One region of the Rhizobium sp. HT1-10 genome, then DNA from elsewhere that is predicted to be linked to it. Evidence: predicted binding sites of a transcription regulator. Region 1 holds the regulator's gene; each other region holds the start of a gene.

What was found. The regulator LexA, encoded in region 1, represses DNA repair genes until DNA is damaged. The targets are predictions, from matches to a motif close to TGTTCNNNNTGTGTTCNG.
Region 2: VH564_RS13185 (YifB family Mg chelatase-like AAA ATPase) is a predicted target of LexA. The motif match lies at 5,769-5,786, and genes of this name have one in related genera.
Region 3: VH564_RS04335 (DUF5680 domain-containing protein) is a predicted target of LexA. The motif match lies at 2,974-2,991, and genes of this name have one in related genera.

What each region holds. Positions count from the first base shown of each region.
Region 1 covers NZ_JBCEBQ010000008.1:164,330-172,370, forward strand. Annotated here, with positions in the region: gene kdsA (3-deoxy-8-phosphooctulonate synthase) at 58-903, opposite strand; gene VH564_RS19515 (VOC family protein) at 900-1,784, opposite strand; gene lexA (transcriptional repressor LexA) at 1,948-2,664, shown strand; gene VH564_RS19525 (ComEC/Rec2 family competence protein) at 2,645-5,104, opposite strand; gene gltA (citrate synthase) at 5,405-6,694, shown strand; gene lpxB (lipid-A-disaccharide synthase) at 6,724-7,905, opposite strand; gene VH564_RS19540 (LpxI family protein) at 7,902-8,041, opposite strand, start outside.
Region 2 covers NZ_JBCEBQ010000004.1:330,264-338,304, reverse strand. Annotated here, with positions in the region: gene VH564_RS13210 (helix-turn-helix domain-containing protein) at 1-60, shown strand, start outside; gene VH564_RS13205 (peptide chain release factor 3) at 39-1,622, opposite strand; gene dut (dUTP diphosphatase) at 1,712-2,182, shown strand; gene VH564_RS13195 (hypothetical protein) at 2,203-2,865, opposite strand; gene cysK (cysteine synthase A) at 3,072-4,040, shown strand; gene VH564_RS13185 (YifB family Mg chelatase-like AAA ATPase) at 4,145-5,677, opposite strand; gene gshB (glutathione synthase) at 5,859-6,806, opposite strand; gene VH564_RS13175 (endonuclease/exonuclease/phosphatase family protein) at 6,902-7,906, opposite strand; gene VH564_RS13170 (YraN family protein) at 7,981-8,041, opposite strand, start outside.
Region 3 covers NZ_JBCEBQ010000001.1:862,486-870,526, forward strand. Annotated here, with positions in the region: gene proS (proline--tRNA ligase) at 1-412, shown strand, start outside; gene VH564_RS04325 (lipoprotein-releasing ABC transporter permease subunit) at 429-1,742, shown strand; gene VH564_RS04330 (ABC transporter ATP-binding protein) at 1,759-2,442, shown strand; gene VH564_RS04335 (DUF5680 domain-containing protein) at 2,453-2,920, opposite strand; gene VH564_RS04340 (hypothetical protein) at 3,070-3,657, opposite strand; gene dnaE (DNA polymerase III subunit alpha) at 4,016-7,510, shown strand; gene VH564_RS04350 (L,D-transpeptidase family protein) at 7,650-8,041, opposite strand, start outside.

The DNA of each region.
Region 1 (8,041 bases):
CGTTAAGGCCGACTAAACTAGGTTCATGTCAGCCTGTTGAACGCTCTCCTCAGGATGTCAGGCCTTGGCGATGGCGTCGAAAGCCAACAGCTTTTCGAGAAGCCGCGGCATGTCCTTGAGATGGACCATGTTCGGGCCATCCGATGGTGCGTGGTCGGGGTCTTCATGAGTCTCGACAAAAACGCCGGCCACGCCAACGGCAACAGCCGCGCGTGCAAGGGTCTCGACGAATTCGCGCTGGCCGCCGGACGAGCCACCCTGCCCACCCGGCTGCTGCACGGAGTGAGTCGCGTCGAAGATCACAGGGGCGCCCATCGCCGCCATGATCGGCAGCGAGCGCATGTCGGACACAAGCGTGTTGTAGCCGAAGGAGGCGCCTCGTTCGCAGAGCAGGATGTTCGGGTTGCCGCTGTCGTTGAGCTTGGCGAGCACGTTCTTCATGTCCCAGGGCGCAAGGAACTGGCCCTTCTTGACATTGATGATCCTGCCGGTCTTGGCGGCGGCAACAAGAAGATCGGTCTGGCGCGACAGGAAGGCCGGGATCTGCAGGACATCCACGGTCTTGGCAACGATGGCGCACTGCTCTTCCGTATGGATGTCGGTGAGAACAGGAAAGCCATATTCTTTCTTCAGGTCGGCGAAGATCTCGAGCGCCGCCTCCAGTCCCAGGCCGCGCTGGGCGGAGAGCGACGTACGGTTGGCCTTGTCGAAGGACGACTTGTAGACGAGACCGATGCCGAGCGAAGCACACAGCTCCTTGAGCTTACCGGCCATCGTGAAGGCATGGTCGCGGCTCTCCATCTGGCAGGGACCGGCGATCAGCGACAGGCGCTTGCTGTTGGAAAAGACGACCTTGCCGGGACCTTCGCCGGCGACCACGTCTGAATTTGTCGGATGGCTCATGCTGTCTCCTCGAAGGCGAACAATGCCCCCTGCCCGGGAGCCGACTTCACCAAGATAGTGTTGCTCTTGCGCGTGTAGGTCACGCCGTTAGCAGCCAAATGCGCCTCTGTCACGGAAAGATCAAGCACCGCAAAGACGATCGCTCGTCCGAAAAGGCCCGCGTCGGCGCCTCCCGTACCCGTCTCGTAAAAGGCCTGCATACCCTCCTCGTTCAAGATGTCGATCCGCCCGTTCGCCGCCTCGACAGTGGTGCCGAAGGAATGCGGAGGCAATGCGGCGCCCCGCGCCACTTCGCTGACAAAGTCCGAAAATGCCGACGGATCGCGCGCCGACAGCACCACGCGAGAGATGCCGACGACCCCGTTGGCATGCTGCTCCAGGACCGCGCGGTCAGACGGCAAGGGATTGATGCGCTGACAGGTAAAGGCGAAGAAGTCGGGCGCGCGCAGATCGGCGGCGAAGGCAAGACGAAAGCCGGCCACCGATTCGCTCCCATCGGGCATCCGCATCGGCCGGCTGAATTCCAGCATCTGGCCGGCCGACAGCGCCATTGCCCGAAAGCGGTTGTCGTCGGCCTCTGCATCCTCGGTCCCGAATACCATCGCCGAGAAGCCGTCATCTCCAACCCGGAAGCGGAAAGCCTGGTCCCGGGCCGTGAACACATTGCCATCAACGGCCGTATCTTCGCATTCCGAGAGACTGGCGACCGCAAGCGGCTCGAGATAGGTCTTGTCGGCAAAGAAAACGCAGGCATTTTCGGTGCCGAAGGGGTGACGGGCCTCTGCGGCGACCGTGAACCCCAGCTTTCCGAGACGCTCCCGCACCGATGCGAGGTCGCAGGTCGGTAGCACCAGATGATCGATCGGATAGGCAGCTGTCATAGGCATGTCCCCCTGGCGGCAAGACTTCGCAGCCGACTGCCCGATGATCGGGCAAAATGATGCGATTTCCAACCTCTTCACCGAAATTTAGTCCCTTGCGGAACACATATGGAACATATAGTGTCTGTTCTGGCTTTGTTTCGCACTTGGAGCTCGAAAATCAATGTTGACGCGCAAGCAACAGGAACTGCTTCTCTTCATTCATGAACGAATGAAGGAATCCGGTGTCCCTCCCTCCTTCGACGAGATGAAGGATGCGCTCGACCTCGCCTCCAAGTCCGGCATCCACCGACTGATCACGGCACTGGAAGAGCGCGGCTTCATACGCCGCCTGCCGAACAGGGCAAGGGCGATCGAGGTCATCAAACTACCCGATGCCTACAATGCCAGCCTGCAGCCGCGACGCGGCTTCTCGCCGAGCGTCATCGAGGGCAGCCTTGGCAAGACACAGCCTGCATCGACGCCGCCAAAGCCGGTGGCCGAGGATCGCAGCGGATCGGTATCGCTGCCGGTGATGGGGCGGATCGCGGCCGGTGTGCCGATTGCCGCCATCCAGAACAACACCCATGACATCATGGTGCCGTCTGACATGGTCGGCGCCGGTGAGCACTATGCGCTCGAAGTGCGCGGCGATTCGATGATCGAAGCCGGCATCTTCGATGGCGATACGGTCATCATCCGCAATGCCAGCACCGCAAGCCCAGGCGACATCATCGTTGCCCTGGTCGACGACGAGGAAGCGACGCTGAAGCGGTTTCGCCGCAAGGGCGCATCGATTGCGCTCGAGGCGGCCAATCCGGCCTATGAGACGCGCATCTTCGGACCTGACCGGGTCAAGATCCAGGGCCGGCTGGTGGGGCTTATTCGCCGCTATCACTGACCGGTGACGTTGCCGAAGCATCCGAGTAGGACGCCTTGCGCCAGTCATAGGCGCGATGGCGCTCCCATGGACGGTTTAAGCTGGTGAATGCAGGCAGGACGCGTGGCCTGTCGGGCGCAAGGTCGATTTCGACCGATCCCGATTTGCGCAGGGACGCGCCGGTATAGAGCGTCCCGCCGGAGCGGCAGCTTTGGGTCCGCAGTTTTATGGGGGTGACGACGATATCGGCGGTATCGCAGGCCGGCCCGAGATAGGCGGCATCGGAAATTGTCGAGACGATCTGCCCGTTGGCGAGCATGGCGACACACCAATCCCTTGCGTGACAGGCAAAGCCGCCGTCCGCCACACTCTCCAGTGCGGTTTCCATGGCCGTCCGCAGGATCTTTTGCTGTTGGCCGTCGAGGCGTGTCCGCGGGCTTCCGCGCGGCGCACGGGCGGGGGTCGATTGATCCGGCGCCAGCATCTTCGGCGGTGTTTCTCCTGAGATCGGCAGCGCCTTCAGCCATTGCTGGTAGATGAAGTCAGGCGGACGCTCGCGGTTCGGCTCCAAACGCCCGTCCTGCAGCAATGCAACCAGTTCGCCATCTTCCGAAATCAAGAGTTCGGACATTGGCTTCGGCGGCATGACAGCTGCAGCAAGGACCGAGGCTGCTATCAACACCGCTCCGGCGTGGCGCAGCGCGGTGCGCAGCAGGGTCATCAGCAGGAAGCCGACAATGATGGTCGGAAACAGCCAGAACGGCAGTCGCGCAAATGGCACATTTCCGCCCCAGCTGGCGACGGTACGGGCGATGTCCATGACGAGATCAAGTCCCCATCCGGTGACAACCCAGAAGATTCCATCGAAGCCGAAGGGCATCAGTAGCATCGCGATCATGCCGACGGGCATGACGAGGAACGAGACAATCGGCATGGCCGCAAGATTGGCGACCAAGCCATAGGTCGCCAAGCGATGAAAATGTTCGATCGAGAAGATGGCGGTCGAAGCACCGCCGATGAAGGACGTCGTGGCGATGCCGGCAAAGAAGCGGCCGATGAAGCGCACCGGCATGGGCGGCCGGAACGCGGCGAAGCGGCGCTCGCGGGCCGGCCGCCGCTTCCAGAGTGAATAGCCGGAGACAAGCGCAATCGTGGCCGCATAGGACATCTGAAAGCTCGGGCCGAGGATCTGGGAGGGCGAGAGAATGAGGATGGCGATCGCCGATAGCGCGACGTTGCGCAGGCTAAAGGACGGCCGGTCGAACAGCACAGCGACCAGCATGATCGCCATCATGATGAAGGCGCGCTCGGCCGAGACGCCGAAACCCGAAATGAAGTAGTAGGCGGTCACCGTTGCCAGTGCGCCGATGGCGGCGATCTTCTTGGTCGGCCAGGCCTGCGCCAGGCGGGGGAAGAGGCTCAGCCCATGCCGCAGCCCGACATAGAAGATACCGGCTGACAGCGCCATGTTCAGCCCCGAAATGGCGATGATGTGGGCGAGGCCCGAGACCCGCAGCGCCTCCGTCGTCTCCGGCGAAATGGCGCGACGCTGATCGTTGACCAGCGATGCTGCAAAGGCGCCGGTATCGCCTGGCAGCAGCATGCGGATGCGATCGCCGATGCGCCCCCTGAGAGCGGTCAGCCAACGGTCGGCGCGGTCGAGCACAGACCGCTCGCTGCTATCTTCTTCCGCCGACATCAGGCGCTGCGGCTGACCATAGAAAAATCCGTTGGCGCCTGTGCCGTCGAAATAGGCAGTGAAGGCGAAATCATGGAGGCTTGGCAATGCCGGGCCGGCCGGCGGACTGAGCCGCGCCCTGCCCTCGATGATGTCCCCGAGGTCGAATGGCACATCCTGGCCGCGCACCAGGACGGATATCTGATCGGGCGGCCGGCCCACGATCGGCCCCTCCGTCGCCAGCAAATCGAGCGTGTAGCGCCAGCGGCCCTGATCATCCACCTCACGCCGCTGCACCTGCCCGGTCACCGTCGTCGTCACAGGCGAATCCAGCATGATCGTCGAAGCGCGCCAGCTCTCCCATTGCGCCAGCAGCATGCCGGCCAGCACGAGGGTTGCGGCATAGGCCGCGTGCCGCATGTGGGGATGAAGATCCGGCTTGAAGGAAAGGACGAGGGCAGACACCAGACATGCGGCGGCGATACCGGTAACGGGCGAATCCATCGGCAACTCGAACCAGAGGATCGCCCCGAGCCCCATATATACGGGGGCGACCAGCACCCCCCGCCCATGCGACGCCTCTTCCGCCAGCATCCGAGCGGCGGCGATTCGCCCTGTCCAGGCAACGAAGATCGCGCGCTTCGGCCAGGGCACCGCCTGTTGGGTTCGCACAGGCGGTGTGCGCGGCGATAGGACAGCGACGAGACCGTCGCGCGACTGCTCGGCCAGCGAGAAAAGCGTTCGCTGCTGCGATTTTTGCTCCCGCGTTTCGAACTCAGCCATGCGCACTCAGCTCCGCCCGCAACGCTCACGCCAAGAGCATTTTTGCAACCTTTACTCGAATATCGCAACAAAAATCGATTGAAATGAGCTGATGCCCAAAGCCACGCACCGCACTTCAGAAACGCGCCCTTAACCGCGTTAAGCAGCGTCTGCCGATGGTGCCCAAAAGTTGATATCGCGATGCACAAATAGCGGACAGGGTAACTTGGCATTAGCGTCTGGATCATATAGCTAATCTTCAGACGCTTAACCCTTTGGTGCTTTTTTAAGGCACCAACCCGCCAAATCTTGGAGGATCTCATGACGGAACAAAGCGCGAAATTGACTTGGGGTGAAAAGACCGTCGACCTGCCGGTCAAGGTCGGCACCATCGGCCCCAGCGTCCTGGATATCGGCGCCCTCTACAAGAACACCGCCTCGTTCACCTACGACCCGGGCTTCACATCGACGGCATCCTGCGAGTCCAAGATCACCTATATCGACGGTGACGAAGGCGTGCTGCTGCACCGCGGTTATCCGATCGAACAGCTGGCGGAAAAGGGCGACTTTCTCGAAGTCTGCTATCTCCTTCTCTACGGCGAACTGCCGACCGCAGCGCAGAAGAAGGATTTCGACGATCGCGTCGTTCACCACACGATGGTGCATGAGCAGATGTCGCGGTTCTTCACCGGCTTCCGCAGGGATGCGCATCCGATGGCCGTCATGTGCGGCTGCGTCGGCGCACTTTCGGCCTTCTACCATGACTCGACCGACATCACCGATCCGCATCAGCGCATGGTCGCAAGCCTGCGCATGATCGCCAAGATGCCGACGCTGGCGGCAATGGCCTACAAGTATCATATCGGCCAGCCCTTCGTGTACCCGAAGAACGATCTCGACTATGCGTCGAACTTCCTGCGCATGTGCTTTGCCGTTCCTTGCGAAGAGTTCGAGGTCAATCCTGTCCTCGCCCGCGCCATGGACCGCATCTTCATCCTGCACGCAGACCACGAGCAGAACGCATCGACCTCGACCGTTCGTCTCGCCGGCTCGTCGGGTGCGAACCCGTTTGCCTGTATTGCGGCTGGTATTGCCTGCCTCTGGGGTCCCGCCCATGGCGGCGCCAATGAAGCGGCCTTGATGATGCTTCAGGAGATCGGCACGGTCGATCGCATTCCCGAATATATCGCTCGCGCCAAGGACAAGAACGATCCGTTCCGCCTGATGGGCTTCGGTCACCGCGTCTACAAGAACTACGATCCGCGCGCCAAGATCATGCAGAAGACGATGTATGAAGTCCTGGAAGCAACCGGCAATGCCGGCGATCCGCTGATGCAGGTAGCGCTCGAACTCGAGAAGATCGCTCTCAACGATCCCTATTTCATCGAGAAGAAGCTCTATCCGAACGTCGACTTCTATTCGGGCATCACTCTGCGTGCGCTCGGCTTCCCAACGGAAATGTTCACCGTGCTCTTCGCGCTTGCTCGCACCGTCGGCTGGATCGCCCAGTGGAACGAAATGATCGAGGATCCGCAGCAGCGCATCGGCCGTCCTCGCCAGCTCTACACCGGCGAAGCAAAGCGCGATTACACGCCCGTTTCCAGCCGCTAGAAACCGTCTGCATCGATGAAAAAACCCGCTCAGCGATGAGCGGGTTTTTTGTTGTCGAGCAGGCTGAGGACGATGGAGGCCGCCTTTTCTCCCGGCGGCACCTCGGTCTGCATCCTTTGCCAGACGAGATCGAAGCCTTCGATCATCGCCCGTCGCTGCGCCGTATCTCCACTTAGCCGCTCCAGCCAGCGAGCCAGGACGCCCGGCAGCAACATCTCGTTGATCTGCTCCGGCACGATGACATAATCGGCAATCAGATTGGGCAGTGCCGCCGTCCAAGTCTTGATGCGCTTGTGCAGCATCTTGACGATGAAGTCGGTGCTGTAGGTCGAGATCACGGGCACGCCGGTCAGCCCGAGCTCGAGGATGACGGTGCCGGAGGCTGCCATGGCCGCATCGGCTTGCGCAAAGGCGTCCCATTTTGCCGCAGAGCCGACGACGATTTCGGGTTTGATATCCCAGTCCGCGACCAGCGAGCGCACCAGTTCCTCACGTCTTGCAACGGTCGGCATCACGAATCGCATGGAATCGCTACGCCGGCTAAGTTCTTCCGCAGTGCTGCGAAAGAAGGGAATCAGGCGACTGATCTCGGAGGAACGTGAGCCGGGTAACAAAATAATCGTCTTTTTGTCGACTGATTCGCTGGCTGCCCTTACGGCGCGCTGTTGGCGCGCCTCGAGAAGGTCTGGATCCGTCACCAGTCGGTGACCGACATAGGTGGTGGGTGGTCCGCCGAGCCTTTTCATCACCTCCGGCTCGAATGGCAGGACTGCCAGCACATGGTCGACATAGTCGAGCATCTGCACGGCCCGGTATTCCTTCCAGGCCCAGACGCTCGGGCAGACATAGTTGACGATCGGCAGGTCCGGCAGGACGGCGCGCACACGCTTGGCCACGCGGTGGGTGAAGTCCGGGCTGTCGATGATGACGAGAATATCGGGCTTGGCTGCGATGATCGCCTTCGCCGTCAGCCCGATCAGGGAAATCAGGCGCGGCAGCTTGGCAATCACCTGAGTAAAGCCCATCAGCGACAGCTCGGAGAAGTCGTAGAGCGATTTCAGCCCCTGCGCCTCCAGCCCGTCGCCGCCGACACCGACCAGTTCGAGCGGCCTGTCTGTCTGCAGGCGCAATGCGGCGATCAGGTCGGCACCCAGCAGATCGCCGGAGACCTCGCCGGCTATGACAGCAACTTTCAAGGCAGCGCCGCTCATTGCAGGCCTCCGGATGGCAGTCCGCGATCAATGCCGAAAACAAACAGTCCGGCTTCATCCGCAGCGGCAATCGTCGCCTTCCGGTCGAGAATGAGCGCGCGCCCCGCTTCGACCGCTATGCCGCCAAGGCCCGCGT
Region 2 (8,041 bases), on a different contig from region 1:
ATTACCGGGACCAGTCCCACGCTCTGGCGATCCAGAAATCACGCCGCCTTGACGGCGTGATATTCCTTGATGGCGACCATTTTGATAGCCGGATAACGTTCGGACTCGTAACGCAGCGAAAAGCCGTCCTGCGCGAGGAAGACCGGATCGCCGTCGAGGTCGCGGGCGATGTCGCCGCGCTTGGCGTTGACGAACTTGTCCATGTCGGCGGAGGCATCGGCCGAGACCCAGCGGCAGACGGAGAAGCGCGACATCTCGAACGAGACCGGCAGCCCATATTCGCCCTGCAGCCGCTCCTTCAAAACGTCGAGCTGCAGCGCGCCGACGACGCCGACGATGGCCGGCGAGCCGTCCTCCGGGGAAAACAGCTGCACGACACCCTCCTCGGCCATCTGCTGCAGCGCTTCCTTCAGCTTCTTCGCCTTCATCGCATCCTCGAGCCGAACGCGGCGCAGGATTTCCGGCGCGAAGTTCGGCACGCCCTGGAATACCAGGTCCTCGCCCTCGGTCAGCGTGTCGCCGATGCGCAGGGTGCCGTGGTTGGGGATGCCGACCACGTCGCCGGCAAAGGCGGTATCGGCGATGTGGCGCTGCGAGGCGAAGAAGAACTGCGGAGCAGACAGGCTCATCTGCTTGCCGGTGCGCGATAGGCGCGCCTTCATGCCACGCGCCAGCGTGCCGGAGCAGACGCGCACGAAAGCGATGCGGTCGCGATGGTTCGGATCCATGTTGGCCTGGATCTTGAAGACGAAGGCGGTCATCTTCGGATCTGTGGCATGCACGGTCTTGGTATCGGCCACCTGGTCGCGCGGCGGTGGCGCCATTTCGCCCAGCGCATTGATCAGATCGCGGACGCCGTAATTGCGCAGCGCCGAACCGAAGAATACCGGCGTCAAATGGCCCTCGAGAAAGGCCTCGCGGTCGAATGGGCGGCAGGCATCGCGAGCGAGATCAAGCTCGTCGATGAAGGCCTGGCGTTCGTTTTCCGGCAGGCGCTCGGCGACCGCCTGCGGTCCGTTGACCGGGGTTGTCTCGGCTTCCTTGTCGTTGCCGCGCACTTCGTTCTTGGCAAGGTGGTAGGAGCCGCAGAAACTCTTGGCGCGACCGATCGGCCAGGTGATCGGCGCGGTGTCGAGCGCCAGCTTGACCTCAATTTCGTCGAGAATCTCGAAGATGTCGCGGCTTTCGCGGTCCATCTTGTTGACGAAGGTGATGATCGGGATGTCGCGCAGACGGCAGACCTCGAACAGCTTCAGGGTTCTGGGCTCGATGCCCTTGGCGGCGTCGATGACCATGACGGCGGCGTCGACCGCGGTCAGCGTGCGATAGGTGTCGTCGGCGAAGTCTTCATGGCCCGGCGTATCGAGAAGGTTGAAAACGATGTCGTCATATTCGAAGGTCATGACAGAGGTGACGACCGAGATGCCGCGTTCGCGCTCGATCTTCATCCAGTCCGAGCGGGTCTGGATGCGATCCTTCTTCGCCTTGACCTCGCCGGCCAGCTGGATCGCGCCGCCGAACAGCAGCAGCTTCTCGGTCAGCGTCGTCTTCCCGGCGTCCGGGTGCGAGATAATAGCAAATGTGCGGCGGCGGGAGACCGCCTCGGCGAGACTTTCGGCCATGATGTGAATCCTGTGAATTGCCGCGTATCTAGCGATTTAACGCCGCCAATGCAATTGACCTCGCGCCACGCGGGGCAAACTAATGCCGCATGACGATAGACAGAGACACCCAGCCCGCCCTTGCCCTCGTTCGCCTTGCCCACGGCGACGGGCTCGACCTGCCATCCTACGAGACGACGGGCGCTGCCGGAATGGATTTGCGCGCCGCTGTCTCCGACGACCTGCCGCTGGTGCTTTCGCCCGGCCACAGGGCGCTGGTGCCGACCGGTTTCATCTTCGAGGTGCCTGACGGGTACGAGGCGCAGATCCGCCCACGCTCGGGCCTCGCCTTCAAGAACGGACTGACCTGCCTCAACACGCCGGGCACGATCGACAGCGATTATCGCGGCGAGGTGAAGGTGCTGATGATCAACCATGGCAGCGAGGATTTCGTCATCACCCGCGGCATGCGCATCGCCCAGATGGTGATTGCGCCGGTGACGCAGGCGCGCGTTTTCGAGGCAACGGCTACCAGCGAAACGACGCGCGGCAGCAGCGGGTTCGGCTCGACCGGCGTCTGACGGGCGTCGAGCCGGCAGCGCTATTTCACCGGACAATCATCCGCCATCTGATCTAGCCCCTCTGCCTTCAGCGCGAATGTTGCCGTCGGCTTTGGGGTGGTGCGGTCGACGGTGACGACATAGAGGCTGTCGAAATCCTTGCCCTTCCATTTCTTCGGCATCGTCTCTGGATCACCGCCATTGTCCCGCAGCAAATTGCCGACCAGATCGTAAAGCTGCTTGTGCTCCCAGGCGACGAAGACCAGCGAGGACTGGTATCTGGACGCCGAAAGCGCCGCCTGCAGCTTGTCGATCTCGTCGTAGCCATAGGTCGTATCGACCGGCAGCCCGGCGGCGATCGCCGTCGGCTCTATCGTCGCCAGCGGCCGGATATAGTCGTAGAGACTGCCGGAATCATCCTTCCTGCGCGAGGGATCGGGGGCGAAGATCGCGTCCGGCCTGCCGAATGTGCGGGTGAGCACCGGCGGCAGCGCCAGCGACCGGTTGAGGCCCTTGCAGCTCAATTGCCCGAGCCCGGCATCGGGCTTTTCGCCATGGCGCAGGAAGACGATCGTTTCCTTTCCCGAAGGCTGCGCCGCAAAGGCAGGGGAACCGACAAAAGCAGCTGCGACGGAAAACGTCACGGAAACGAGCATGGCCCTGCTGCATGCCGACCGGCGGCGAGACTTCATTCGGACCTGCATGGACATCTCCTCGGTTTTCAGGATCCAACTACCCAACCAATGCTGTTTCCACCGCAGGCCCCGCGCCCCGGCGACGCCCGTTTCCCGAAAATCGGCTGCGGGAGATTTTTATCCCAATTTCATGGCCTTGGTTGGACAAACGCACTCTGGCCTCGGGCCCTGTTTGACCCTATCCTTCGTGCCACAAGCCAACAAGGGAGAGCTCCATGTCAGACACCCGTAAACCAGGCCGCGGTCGCATCTACGCGTCGATCACCGACACCATCGGCGATACGCCGATCGTCCGTCTCGACAAGTTGGCCAAGGAGCACGGCGTCAAGGCCCACCTGCTCGCCAAGCTGGAGTTTTTCAACCCGATTTCCTCCGTCAAGGACCGCATCGGCGTCGCCATGATCGAGAGCCTGGAAGCGCAGGGCAAGATTACGCCCGGCAAGACGACGCTGGTCGAGCCGACCTCGGGCAACACCGGGATCGCACTTGCCTTTGCCGCTGCCGCCAAGGGCTACAAGCTGATCCTGACGATGCCCGAGACCATGTCGGTCGAGCGCCGCAAGATGCTGGCGCTGCTGGGTGCCGAACTGGTGCTGACCGAAGGCGCCAAGGGCATGAAAGGCGCCATCGCCAAGGCGCAGGAGCTGGCCGCCAGCCTCGAGGACGCCGTTATCCCGCAGCAGTTCGAAAATCCGGCCAATCCGGAAATCCACCGCAAAACCACGGCGGAAGAAATCTGGAACGACACCGAGGGTGGCATCGACATCCTCGTCTCCGGGATCGGCACCGGCGGCACGATCACCGGCGTCGGCCAGGTGCTGAAGTCGAAGAAGGCGAGCCTCAAGGTGGTCGCTGTCGAGCCGGCGGAATCGCCTGTGCTCTCCGGCGGCGCCCCCGGCCCGCACAAGATCCAGGGCATCGGCGCCGGCTTCGCGCCCGCCATCCTCGACACCCACGTCTATGACGAGATCGTCACCGTCAGCAGCACCGAAGCGCTGGAAACCGCCCGCCATGTCGCCCGCCTCGAAGGCGTGCCGGTCGGCATATCGTCCGGCGCCGCGCTGTTTGCGGCAATCGAGATCGGCAAGCGCGAGGAAAACGCCGGCAAGACGATCGTCGTCATCATCCCGTCCTTCGCCGAGCGCTACCTGTCGACCGCCCTGTTCGAAGGCCTCGGCGGCTGATCGTTATTCACCTGTCAAAGAACCGAAGGGCGCCGTGGTGCCCTTCCCTGCCTACCGCAAGCCTGCCCTGTTCAAGCCCGCCCGCTCGCACCCTATCGGCCGCCTCAGGCCGCGGCCGGCAATCGCGAGCCGGCGATCCGGTAGGAGATCGCCTCGGCCAGATGGATGCGGCCGACCGTCTGCTTGCCGTCGAGGTCCGCCAGGGTGCGCGCCACCTTCAGCACACGGTGATAGCCTCGGGCCGAAAACTTGAGCTTCTCGGCGGCATCTCGCAGCAATTGCAGGCCACCGGGATCGGGCTCGGCCAAGACCTCAATCATTGACGTCGAGCACCGGGCATTGGTTGTCACACCGCGCATGCCTGCCTCCAAGAACCGCTCCTGCTGCCATTCCCGCGCCTGGGCGACGCGCCGGGCGATGTCGGCGCTCTTTTCGGCCGGCATCGGTCGGATAAGGTCGACGGCGGAAACGGCGGGCACATCGATGCGGATGTCGATGCGATCCATCATCGGGCCGGAAATGCGGTTCTGGTAGTCCGTCATGCAGCGCGGACCGCGCGCGCAGCTGTGGCCCGGTTCCCCCGCCATGCCGCAGCGGCAGGGGTTCATCGCCGCCACCAGCTGGACGACAGCCGGATAGGTGACGCGATGATTGGCGCGGGCGATGATGCATTCGCCGGTTTCCAGCGGCTGGCGCAGGGCATCGAGCGCCTGAGCCGAGAACTCCGGAAACTCGTCGAGAAACAGAATGCCATGGTGGGCGAGCGATGCCTCGCCGGGCTTGGCGCGCAGCCCGCCGCCGACCATGGCCGCCATGGTGGCGGAATGATGCGGGGTCCGGAACGGCCGGCGATCGGAGAGCTTGCCGCCCGACAATTGCCCGGCGATCGAATGGATCATCGACACTTCCAGCAATTCGGCAGCAGACAGCGGCGGCAGGATCGACGGCAGCCGCGCCGCCAGCATCGATTTTCCCGATCCGGGCGGCCCGACCATCAGCAAGTTATGGCCACCGGCAGCCGCGACCTCGAGCGCCCGCTTGGCGCTTTCCTGGCCCTTGATCTCGGCAAGATCGCCCGCATGGGTGGGTCCGGCGCGGATGGCGGGTTCGGGGCGCGACAGAATCTGGGTGCCGCGAAAATGATTGGCGAGCGCGATCAGGCTGCGCGGCGCCAGAAGGTCGATCTCGGCCCCAGCCCAGGCCGCCTCCGGGCCGCTGTCGGCGGGGCAGATCAGGCCCTTGCCCATGGCATTGGCGCTGATGGCCGCCGGCAGCGCGCCAGCGACAGCGGCAATGGTGCCGTCGAGATTGAGCTCGCCGATCACCATGAAATCGGCGAGCGCGTCGCCGGGAATGGCGCCAAGGGCTGCCATCAGCCCGAGCGCGATCGCCAGGTCGAAATGCGAGCCCTCCTTGGGCAGATCCGCCGGCGCGAGGTTGACCGTCACCTTCTTCGGCGGCAGCGCCAGGCCGGAGGCATGCAGGGCCGCCTGCACCCGCTCGCGGCTCTCGGCGACCGCCTTGTCCGGCAGACCGACAATGTTGATGCCGACCTTGCCCGGCGCGACCATGACCTGGACCTCGACCGGCACGCCTTCTATGCCCTGAAATGCAACCGTGCTGACCCGCGCCACCATGCGCAACCCCCTATACCGCAACCCTTTACATCACGATCCGCAGCTTTGGCGGCGGTTGGATTGCAATCTGGCATAGAAAATAGAATGAAACAAGAACAATAAATGAACAAGCACACCCACCTGCTGCACTCAGGTTGCAGCAGGTTGTATTGTCAGAACAAAATGGGGAAGGATGGCTCGGTCAGCCGCGCTTGCGCTCGATGGCATCCCAGAGCAGGCTGGCGATATCGGCGCCGCCGAACCGCTTGACCTCGCGGATGCCGGTCGGCGAGGTGACGTTGATTTCCGTCATGTAGTCGCCGATGACGTCGATGCCGACGAGAAGGAAGCCGCGCGCCTTCAGGGCCGGCCCGATGCGGGCGCAGATCTCCTGCTCGCGCCGGGTCAGTTCGGTCGCCTCGGCGCGGCCGCCGACATGCATGTTCGAGCGGCTGTCGTGCTCGGCAGGCACGCGGTTGATGGCGCCCACCGGTTCGCCGTCGACGAGGATGATCCGCTTGTCGCCCTTGCGCACATCCGGCAGGTATTGCTGGGCGATGAAGGGCTCGCGGAACAGCTGGCCGAACATCTCGAGCAGCGACGACAGGTTGCGATCATCACGGGTCGAATGGAAAACGCCGGCGCCGCCATTGCCGTAGAGCGGCTTCAGGATGATATCGCCCATTTCCTCGCGAAAGCGGCGAATCTCGTCGGCGTCGCGGGTGATCAGCGTCTTCGGCATCAGGTCCTCGAACTCGGTGACGAAGATCTTTTCCGGCGAATTGCGGACCCAGGCAGGGTCGTTGACAACAAGCGTCTTCGGATGGATGCGCTCGAGCATATGGGTGGAGGTGATGTAGCCCATGTCGAAGGGCGGGTCCTGGCGCAGCAGCACCACGTCCATGGTGGCAAGGTCGATCCGCTCCGGTTCGCCCAGATCGAAATGGTCGCCCTTGATGTCGCGCAGCACCATCGGCTCGGCCGTGGCGTAGACCTTGCCGTCGCGCATGCTCATGCGCTCGGGCGTATAGTGGAACAACTTGTAGCCGCGCGCCTGCGCCTCGAGGCTCATGGCGAAGGTGCTGTCGCCCGCGATGTTGATGCCGGATACATGGTCCATCTGGACCGCCACATTCCTGATCGTCGCCATGTCTTTTCCTTACTCGTTTTGTCGACAGATGTAAGTCGCGGCGCTTTCGAAGGCAACGGCTAATCAGAAGGGCGGTCGTCGGCCCGAGGCGCAGGTCAGCCCTTCGGGGCGGCAGCAAGCCCCAGCACGTCGCAGACGATGATATCATGGTCGGAGAGCGGCTTGCCTTCGCCGTCGAGCGAGGAGACCAGGTAGCTTCGGGAAATCTCCAGGCCACGGCTCAGAAACCAGTCGAGCTTCATCCGGCGTTCGGGAAAGCGGGTGATCAGGCTTGGCCGGGTGCTGGTCTCGTCCAGCGGACCGCCGTGGCGCTCGAAGCCGCGGGCGGCCGCCATGTCGAACAGCGTGTCTGTCCTGTAGTCGCCGCCGGTGTGGTTGCCGGTGTTGAAATCACCGCCGATGAGGATCGGCAGGCCGGGGGCATAGGATTCGACCGCATCGATCAACGCCGACATCTGCCGTTCGCGATAGGGGCCGTCGCCGACGCTCTCGAGATGCACCGACACGGCAACGAAGGGGCCGACCTCGGTGGCGATCGTCGCGCCGACGGCGCAGCGTTCGCCGATGCGCGGCTGTTCGTTGGAATCGGAGAACCACAGCGCATTGCCCGGCAGGCGGAAGACGAAGGGATCGCGCAGCGATGTCGCGGCCATCAGCGCATTGCCGTGAAAACCACGGTCGTTGGTCGCATGCGTGCAGAAGGAACGCTCGATTTCGGAGCCGAGGCTGAGCTCGAGAAATTCGAGGCCATAGGCGTAGGTCATGCCAAGCTCATCGGCGATGATTGCCGTTGGATCGGCCTGGGCGGTGCGGGCCATGCCGTCATCCATTTCAGACAGCAGCACCAGCGGCGCGCCGAGACAGCGCAGCTTGGCGGCCGAGGCCTCAGGGAAAAGGCAGCGCTCAAGGTTCCAGGCCGCCACCGTCAGCGGCAGGGCGAGCGGGGCCACGGGGCCTTCGCCGCCGGTGCGCAGCGTGTTCATGCAGGCAAGTGCTGCCATGTTCAACGCAAAGGTCTCCGGTGTCTTTTCCAGCGCCAGCAGGGCCTGACGCTGTTGTTCGGCCGGAACGTCAAAGGCGGAAACGGTGGTGCGGATCATGATGCAGATGTCCTTGAGCCTGTGGTGGTTGCGGCCCATTAGAACCACTTCATGACAGTCGCATGATGATCGACCTAGAAGGCATCGCGGAAATGGCGCGGCCAGCGGCCGGGAAGGATGGCGACGATGTCGTAG
Region 3 (8,041 bases), on a different contig from region 1:
CCCTGACGGCAAGGAACACTTGGTCCACATGGGTTCCTACGGCATCGGCCCGACACGTCTGGTCCCCGCCATCATCGAAGCCTCGCACGATGAGAACGGCATCATCTGGCCCGCCTCGGTTTCGCCATTCGATGCCATCATCATCAACATGAAGGCAGGTGACGAAGCCTGTGATTCTGCCTGCGAAAAGCTTTATTCGACGCTTACGAAGGCCGGCAAGGACATCCTCCTGGATGACCGAGACGATCGCGCCGGCACGAAATTTGCGACAGCCGACCTCATCGGCGTGCCTTTGCAAATCATCGTTGGTCCGCGGTCGGTGGCGTCCGGCGAGGTCGAAGTGAAGGATCGCAAGAGCGGCGCGCGCGAGACGATGACAATGGAAGCCGCCATCAACCGGTTGGTTGGCTGAGCGAAGGACGACAGGCATGGCGGTAAGCGGCGCGGCAGTGGCCAAGCAGGATAAGACGTCGGGCGCCCGCTTGGCGTCGCGGCCGTTCTCGGCGTTCGAGCGCATGGTCGCCTGGCGCTATCTGCGCGCCCGACGCAAGGAAGCCTTTATTTCGGTGATCGCCGGCTTCTCCTTCATTGGCATCATGCTCGGCGTTGCGACGCTGATCATCGTCATGTCGGTCATGAACGGTTTTCGCACCGAGCTGATCTCGCGCATCCTCGGCCTCAACGGCCATGTGATCGTCCAGCCAGTCGACACGCCGCTTAACGACTATGCGGAGCTGGCGAAGAAATTCGCGGCCGTTCCGGGCGTCACCATGGCACTGCCGTTGGTCGAGGGCGAGACACTGGCGTCCGGGCGCGGTGGTGTGGGCAGCGGTGCCTTGATCCGCGGCATTCGTACCGAGGACCTCGACAAGCTGAAGACTGTGTCCGGGAACATCAAGAGCGGCGATACGGTCGGCTTTGCCGCCGGCACCGGCGTGCTGATCGGCTCGCGCATGGCCCAGCAGCTGGGTCTTGCCGCCGGCGACCAGATCACGCTGATCGCGCCCGAAGGCGATGTCACGCCTTTCGGCGTCAACCCGCGGGTCAAGTCCTACACCGTTTCCGGTATCTTCGAGATCGGCATGTCGGAATACGATTCGTCCATTGTCTTCATGCCGCTTGAAGAGGCGCAGCTCTACTTCAACTCGCCGGGCATCGTCCAATCGATCGAGATCTTCGTCAACAAGCCAGATGACGTCGACATGATCAAGCCGCTGATCGAGGCGGCGGCCGGGCGGCAGGTGTTCCTGACCGACTGGCGCGCGCGCAACGAAACCTTCTTCTCGGCCCTGCAGGTCGAGCGCAACGTCATGTTCATGATCCTGACGATGATCGTGCTGGTCGCCGCGCTGAACATCATCTCCGGCTTGATCATGCTGGTAAAGGACAAGGGCAGCGACATCGCCATTCTTCGGACGATGGGCGCGACATCGGGCGCGATCATGCGGATCTTCTTCATGACCGGCGCGGCCATCGGCATTGTCGGCACATTCGGCGGCGTGGCGCTCGGTGTCCTCGTCTGCGTCAACATCGAGTCGATCCGCCAGTTTTTCTCCTGGGTGTCGGGCACCATTCTGTTCGACCCGCAGCTCTACTTCCTGAGCAAGCTGCCGGCAGAGATGAACCTGAGCGAGACGATCACCGTCATCGCCATGGCGCTCGGCCTGTCGTTCCTCGCCACGATCTTCCCCGCCTGGCGCGCCTCGCGGCTCGATCCGGTCCAGGCGCTGCGCTATGAATAAGGATGCCAGCATTTCCATGAAATCCCCCGTCGTGCTTCAGCTTACCGGCATCGATCGCCATTACGGCCAAGGCGAAACCGTGCTCTCGATCCTGAAGAACGCCGACTTCGCGCTTCGTCGCGGCGAGATCGTCGCGCTGGTGGCGCCATCGGGCACGGGCAAGTCCACTCTGCTGCACGTGGCAGGCCTGCTCGAGCAGCCGGACGGCGGCGATGTGAGCATCAACGGCAACCCCTGCAACAACCTTTCCGACGAGAAGCGGACAGCGATCCGCCGCAACGACATCGGTTTCGTCTACCAGTTCCATCATCTCCTGCCGGAATTCTCCGCCATCGAGAACATCATGATGCCGCAACTGATCGCCGGTCTCACGCAGAAGGAAGCCCGTGTCCGCGCGACCCAGCTGCTGGACTACATGCGCATCGGCCATCGCGGCGATCACCGACCGGCGGAACTCTCCGGTGGCGAACAGCAGCGCGTGGCCATCGCCCGCGCCGTCGCCAACGCGCCGCTTGTGCTATTGGCTGACGAGCCGACCGGAAACCTCGATCCAGGCACCGCTCACTACGTTTTCGACGCCCTGGAGGCGCTGGTCCGCCAGTCGGGTCTCGCCGCGATGATCGCCACCCACAACCACGATCTCGCTGCCCGAATGGACCGCCGCGTCACCATTTCAGATGGCAAGGTTGTCGAATTCTGATCAAGGCCGGTCAGGCGATGACAAGCCCGCCGCGATAGTCCAATTCATAAGCCACCGTCCCGCCGACCTCTATGTTTTCCTGGCCGCTGAAATGGCTCGATGTCCCGATATTCCGATCGGTATAGCGACCGAAGGCGTGATCGAATTCCAGTCCGCCAAGGAACCGTTTGTGGTCGATATACAGATGCATTAGCGCGGCCTTGATGACGCATCCCGCCTTCGAAGCGTCGATCAGCTGCGTGTCTGTTATGCGACCGAAATAATTCATCGCCCAGATCGGCTCGCCCATGAACCATATCACCTCCTGGCCAGCAAAATCGGTGCCGCCGAAATAACTGTCGAGATATCGCCATTCCCCACGCGCGTAGCCGATGTCATGTGACCCAGCCCGAGACGACGGCAGACTCATGCCGTTGGCCACATAGGTTTGTGACTTTGCCTCGACGATGAAGGCATTCAAACGCTCTTCGTCGACCATATGTTCTCCCCAGGAAGCATGTCCCTACGGTTGCATATCTTCGCGAGACAGTAAAGAACAAAATGAGAACAAAATTCACTGTAAGCTGTTTGTGCCGTGCGGCCCTTTCGCGATCTCTGGGACCTGCCTGAGTTTCACGGTCAGGGGAGTTAATCAGGGCTGATGCCGCAAGCCTTCATGCCGAACTCGTCGGTCCAGTCGCCAATCGCGACTGTCTTGACTTCCGCCTTCCGATCCTTGCCGCCGCTGCTGACCTTGCCGCTGAGGACGTTGTAGTCGCAGGTGCCGTTGTTGTCCGGGTCCAACGTGTCGTAATGGGTGTATGTGAAGCCAGCGACCACGAATGCGCCGTTGCGATAGGCGATGGTCAGTGTCTGTTCCCAACGGTCGCGGCCGATGCCGGAATTCTCCGAATGAACAGCGATCGATCCGCTCGGCAACGCGGCGATGGTTGGGTCCTGTCCGTAGAGACCATCGAGATTGCTGTTGCCGGCGACCTTTTGAGGCGCCGTCGCAGCCAGCCTCAGGAGGAGATGTTCCTTGTCGCGGAGGTAGATATAGATGCCGATATCCTCGGCCTCGTCCTTGGGTGCGACCAGCAGGGCGAGGTCCTGATTGCCGTCCTTGTTCCAGTCGCCAGTCGCGGCGCCGATGATGCGGTTCGGATCGATGTCGCCTGCCGCAGCGCTCGAAATTGCAGAAAGCGTGATGACCAGCGCCCAGGCTAAGCTCTTCATGATGTCCTCCTCTTGCTAACTCATAGCGTCGCATCGACGCCCGGTCCAGCGCGCATCATTGAGCCGCGATTGCTGTGAATTCAACGTCCAGAGATTCCCGTTGACTCCGGAATTAAAAGAGAACATATAAAGAACATAACAACACCGGAGAGGCCTAATGACCGATATTATTCGAGACGTCGCCGCTTTCACCTCCATCGTCATGTTTGTCGTCAGCCTGTCCATCATCGTCATGGCCATGTGATTTATCGGGTATGACCGCCGGCTGGCGGTCCTGCCGAGGGGAGTTGTTCTGGACTTTACCGACCGCAATGCCGACAATGGAGCCGATTCATTCGGGCATGCGGAAGGGCTTATCATGGCAGAGGCAAACGGCAGGGAAGGCGGTCCTATGGGACCTTCGCCGGAATTCGTGCACCTGCGGGTGCATTCGGCCTATTCCCTGCTCGAAGGCGCTCTGCCACTGAAAAAAATTCTGGCGAAGGCCGCCAGCGACAGCCAGCCTGCCATCGCCATCACCGATACCAACAATCTGTTCGTAGCCCTGGAGTTTTCGCAAAAGGCGATCGGCGAGGGACTGCAGCCGATCATTGGCTGTCAGGTCTCGATCGACATGGAGGATGCGGTCGAGGGTGAAAAGCGTGGTGGCCATCAAGGCCTCGCCAAGCTGCCGGCCATCGTGCTTCTGGCTGCGAGCGACGCGGGTTATGAGCGGATGGTCGATCTCGTCAGCCGCGCCTATCTCGGCGGCGACAACAGTCAGGCGGTGCACATCAAGGCTTCGTGGCTGGAAGAGCTCGGTACCGAGGGGCTGATCGCGCTCTCCGGCTCGGTTGGCGGGCCGGTGGATATGGAGATCAAGGAGGGCCATCCGCAGAAGGCCGTCGCCCGGCTGCTGCAGCTGAAGGCCCTTTTCGGCGACCGGCTCTATGTCGAACTGCAGCGCCACGGCACCTACGACCGCCGCCATGAGCAACGGATGATTGCGCTGGCCTACGAGCATGAACTGCCGCTGGTCGCCACCAACGAGGCCTTTTTCCCGACCCGCGACGACTACGACGCCCACGATGCGCTGATGGCCGTCGCCCACAATGCCATCGTTTCCGACGACAGCCGGTTTCGCCTGACGCCGGACCACTACCTGAAGAGCCGGGCCGAAATGGCCAAGCTGTTTGCCGACCTGCCGGAGGCGTTGTCGAACACGGTCGAGATCGCGGAGCGCTGCGCCTTTGTGCTGCAGACCCGCAAGCCGATCCTGCCGCGCTTCACCGGCGCCAGCGACGACCCGAAGGAGGCCGAACGAGCCGAGGCGCTCGAGTTGCGCGCCCAGGCCGTCGAGGGCCTCGACATGCGGCTCGCCACTCTCGGCATGGCGCCCGGCTATGAGGAACAGGTCTATCGCGACCGCTTGGAGTTCGAGCTGGGCGTCATCGAGCGCATGGGCTTTCCCGGCTACTTCCTGATTGTTGCCGACTTCATCAAATGGGCGAAGAACCACGACATCCCCGTCGGCCCCGGTCGTGGATCGGGCGCGGGCTCGCTGGTCGCCTATGCGCTGACCATCACCGACGTCGATCCCTTGCGCTTCTCGCTGCTATTCGAGCGCTTTCTCAACCCCGACCGTGTGTCGATGCCCGACTTCGACATCGACTTCTGCCAGGACCGCCGCGAAGAGGTCATTCGCTACGTTCAGAAAAAGTATGGCCGCGAGCAGGTGGCGCAGATCATCACCTTCGGTTCGCTGCAGGCCCGCGCCGCCCTGCGCGACGTCGGCCGCGTGCTGGAAATGCCCTATGGCCAGGTCGACAAGATCTCCAAGCTGGTGCCGAACAATCCGGCCAATCCGGTCACGCTCGCCCAGGCGATCAAGGACGAGCCCCGCTTCCAGGAAGAGGCCGACAAGGAGCCTGTCGTCGCCCGGCTGCTCGACATCGCCCAGAAGCTGGAGGGTCTCTATCGCCACGCCTCGACCCACGCCGCCGGTATCGTCATCGGCGACCGGCCGCTGTCGAAGCTGGTGCCGATGTACCGAGATCCGCGCTCCGACATGCCGGTTACCCAGTTCAACATGAAATGGGTCGAGCAGGCCGGCCTGGTGAAGTTCGACTTTCTCGGGCTGAAGACGCTGACGGTGCTGAAGGTTGCGGTCGATTTCTGCAAGCTGCGCGGTATTTCCGTCGATCTGCCCACCATTCCGCTCGACGACAAGGAAACCTACGAGAAGCTCGCCCGCGGCGAGACGGTCGGCGTGTTCCAGGTGGAAAGCCAGGGCATGCGCAAGGCGCTGCTCGGCATGCGGCCGGACTGCATCGAGGATATCATCGCGCTGGTCGCGCTCTATCGCCCGGGCCCGATGGAGAACATCCCGACCTACAATGCCCGCAAGCATGGCGAAGAGGAGATCGAGTCGATCCATCCGATGATCGACCACCTCGTCAAGGAAACGCAAGGCGTCATCGTCTACCAGGAACAGGTGATGCAGATCGCCCAGGTGCTGTCGGGCTATTCGCTCGGCGAGGCCGACCTGTTGCGCCGCGCCATGGGCAAGAAGATCAAGGCGGAGATGGACCAGCAGCGCGTCCGCTTCGTCGAAGGTTCGATGAAGAACGGCGTTTCCAAGGGCCAGTCTGATATCATCTTCGACCTGCTTGCCAAGTTCGCGAACTACGGCTTCAACAAGTCGCATGCCGCCGCCTACGCCATCGTCTCCTACCAGACGGCCTACATGAAGGCGCACTACCCGGTCGAGTTCTTGGCCGCCTCGATGACCCTCGACATGGCCAATACCGAAAAGGTCAACGACTTCCGCCAGGACGCCAAGCGCCTCGGCATCGAAGTCGTGGCGCCGTCGGTGCAGACCTCGTTCCGGCATTTCCAGACGGGCGACAAGACGATCTACTACTCGCTCGCTGCCATCAAGGGTGTCGGCGATGCCGCCGTCGAGCACATCGTCGAGATGCGCGGCGACAAGCCCTTTGCCAGCATCGAGGATTTCTGCCTTCGGATCGATCCGAAGCAGGTCAATCGCCGCGTGCTGGAAAGCCTGCTCTATGCCGGCGCCTTCGATTGCTTCGGCCTCGATCGCGCCCAGTTGCTGGCGGGGATGGAGCGGCTGATCGGCTATGCCCAGCTTGCCCAGGAAAACCGGCGCAGCGGCCAGCACGACATGTTCGGCTCGGGCTCGGCCTCCGGCCCGGAGAAGATCTCCTTCCCGGCCTTCACCCCCTGGCTTGCCTCCGAGCGGTTGCTCAAGGAATTCCAGGTCCTCGGCTTCTACCTCACCGCCCATCCGCTCGACGCCTACAGCGCCGTGCTCGACAAGCTCAGGGTGCAGAGCTTCGCCGACTTCTCGGCCGGCATCAAGCACGGCGCCGGCAACGCCCGGCTGGCGGGCACCGTCATCGCCAAGCAGGAGCGCAAGACCCGCACCGGCAACAAGATGGGCATCTTCGTCTTTTCCGACGCCACCGGCCAGTTTGAGGCAGTGATGTTCTCGGAGCTTCTGGCGCAGTACCGGGACATCCTCGAGGTCGGCAAATCCTTCGTGCTGACGGCCGCTGCCGAAGAACGGCCGGAAGGCATCAGCCTCCGGCTGAATTCCGTGCAGTCATTGGAGGAAAAATCGCTGCAGATGCAGAAGGCGATGCGCGTCTTCGTGCGCGATTCAGGCCCTCTGAAGATGGTCGCGGCCCACCTCAATGCCAGGGGCGACGGGCTGGTGTCGTTCATCGTTATCAAGGAGGACGGCAAGCGCGAGGTAGAAGTGGCGTTGCCCAACAAATACCGCATCTCGCCGGAAATCGCCGCCGCCATGCGCTCGGCTCCGGGAGTGATTGACGTGGAGCTGGTGTAGGGCGGAATTCATTTAAATGGGACGTCAGCCTCGGAAATCTCCTTAACGGGCAACGTCGCCGACACTCCGGCGGATCGGCTCGTACGCCGGTCGAGCGCCTGTAACGCGTCGCGAGGCGGACCTAGGGTCACGCGTAGCGTTACCCCTTTTTCGTCGCCAACCCGCCTTTCCGCGTGATGGTGATGAAGTCGGTGCCTTTGCCGGTTTCCGGGCCGACGCCGGTGTCGGAGATGGTCAGCGACGAGCCTGCCGTCAGCAGATCCTCGACCTGGCGCCTGATGTCGTCCGGGACGGTGATGCGGTCGAGCGCCCGTTCTGCGGCGTCGAAGCCTTCCGATACCCGCTCGCTGGTGATGCCGTAGCGCTTCTTCGCCTCCTTCGACAGATCGCCTTCCAGCGTCAGGCCGTACCACTGCGCCTGGCCGCTGGTGCGGTCGACCTCGTGGGCGGTGAAGAAGTGCGTTCCGAGCGCCTCCTGCGGCTCGGCGATGGTGGCGGAGGCCTCCAGCACCGGCTTGAAGCCCTGGCGCA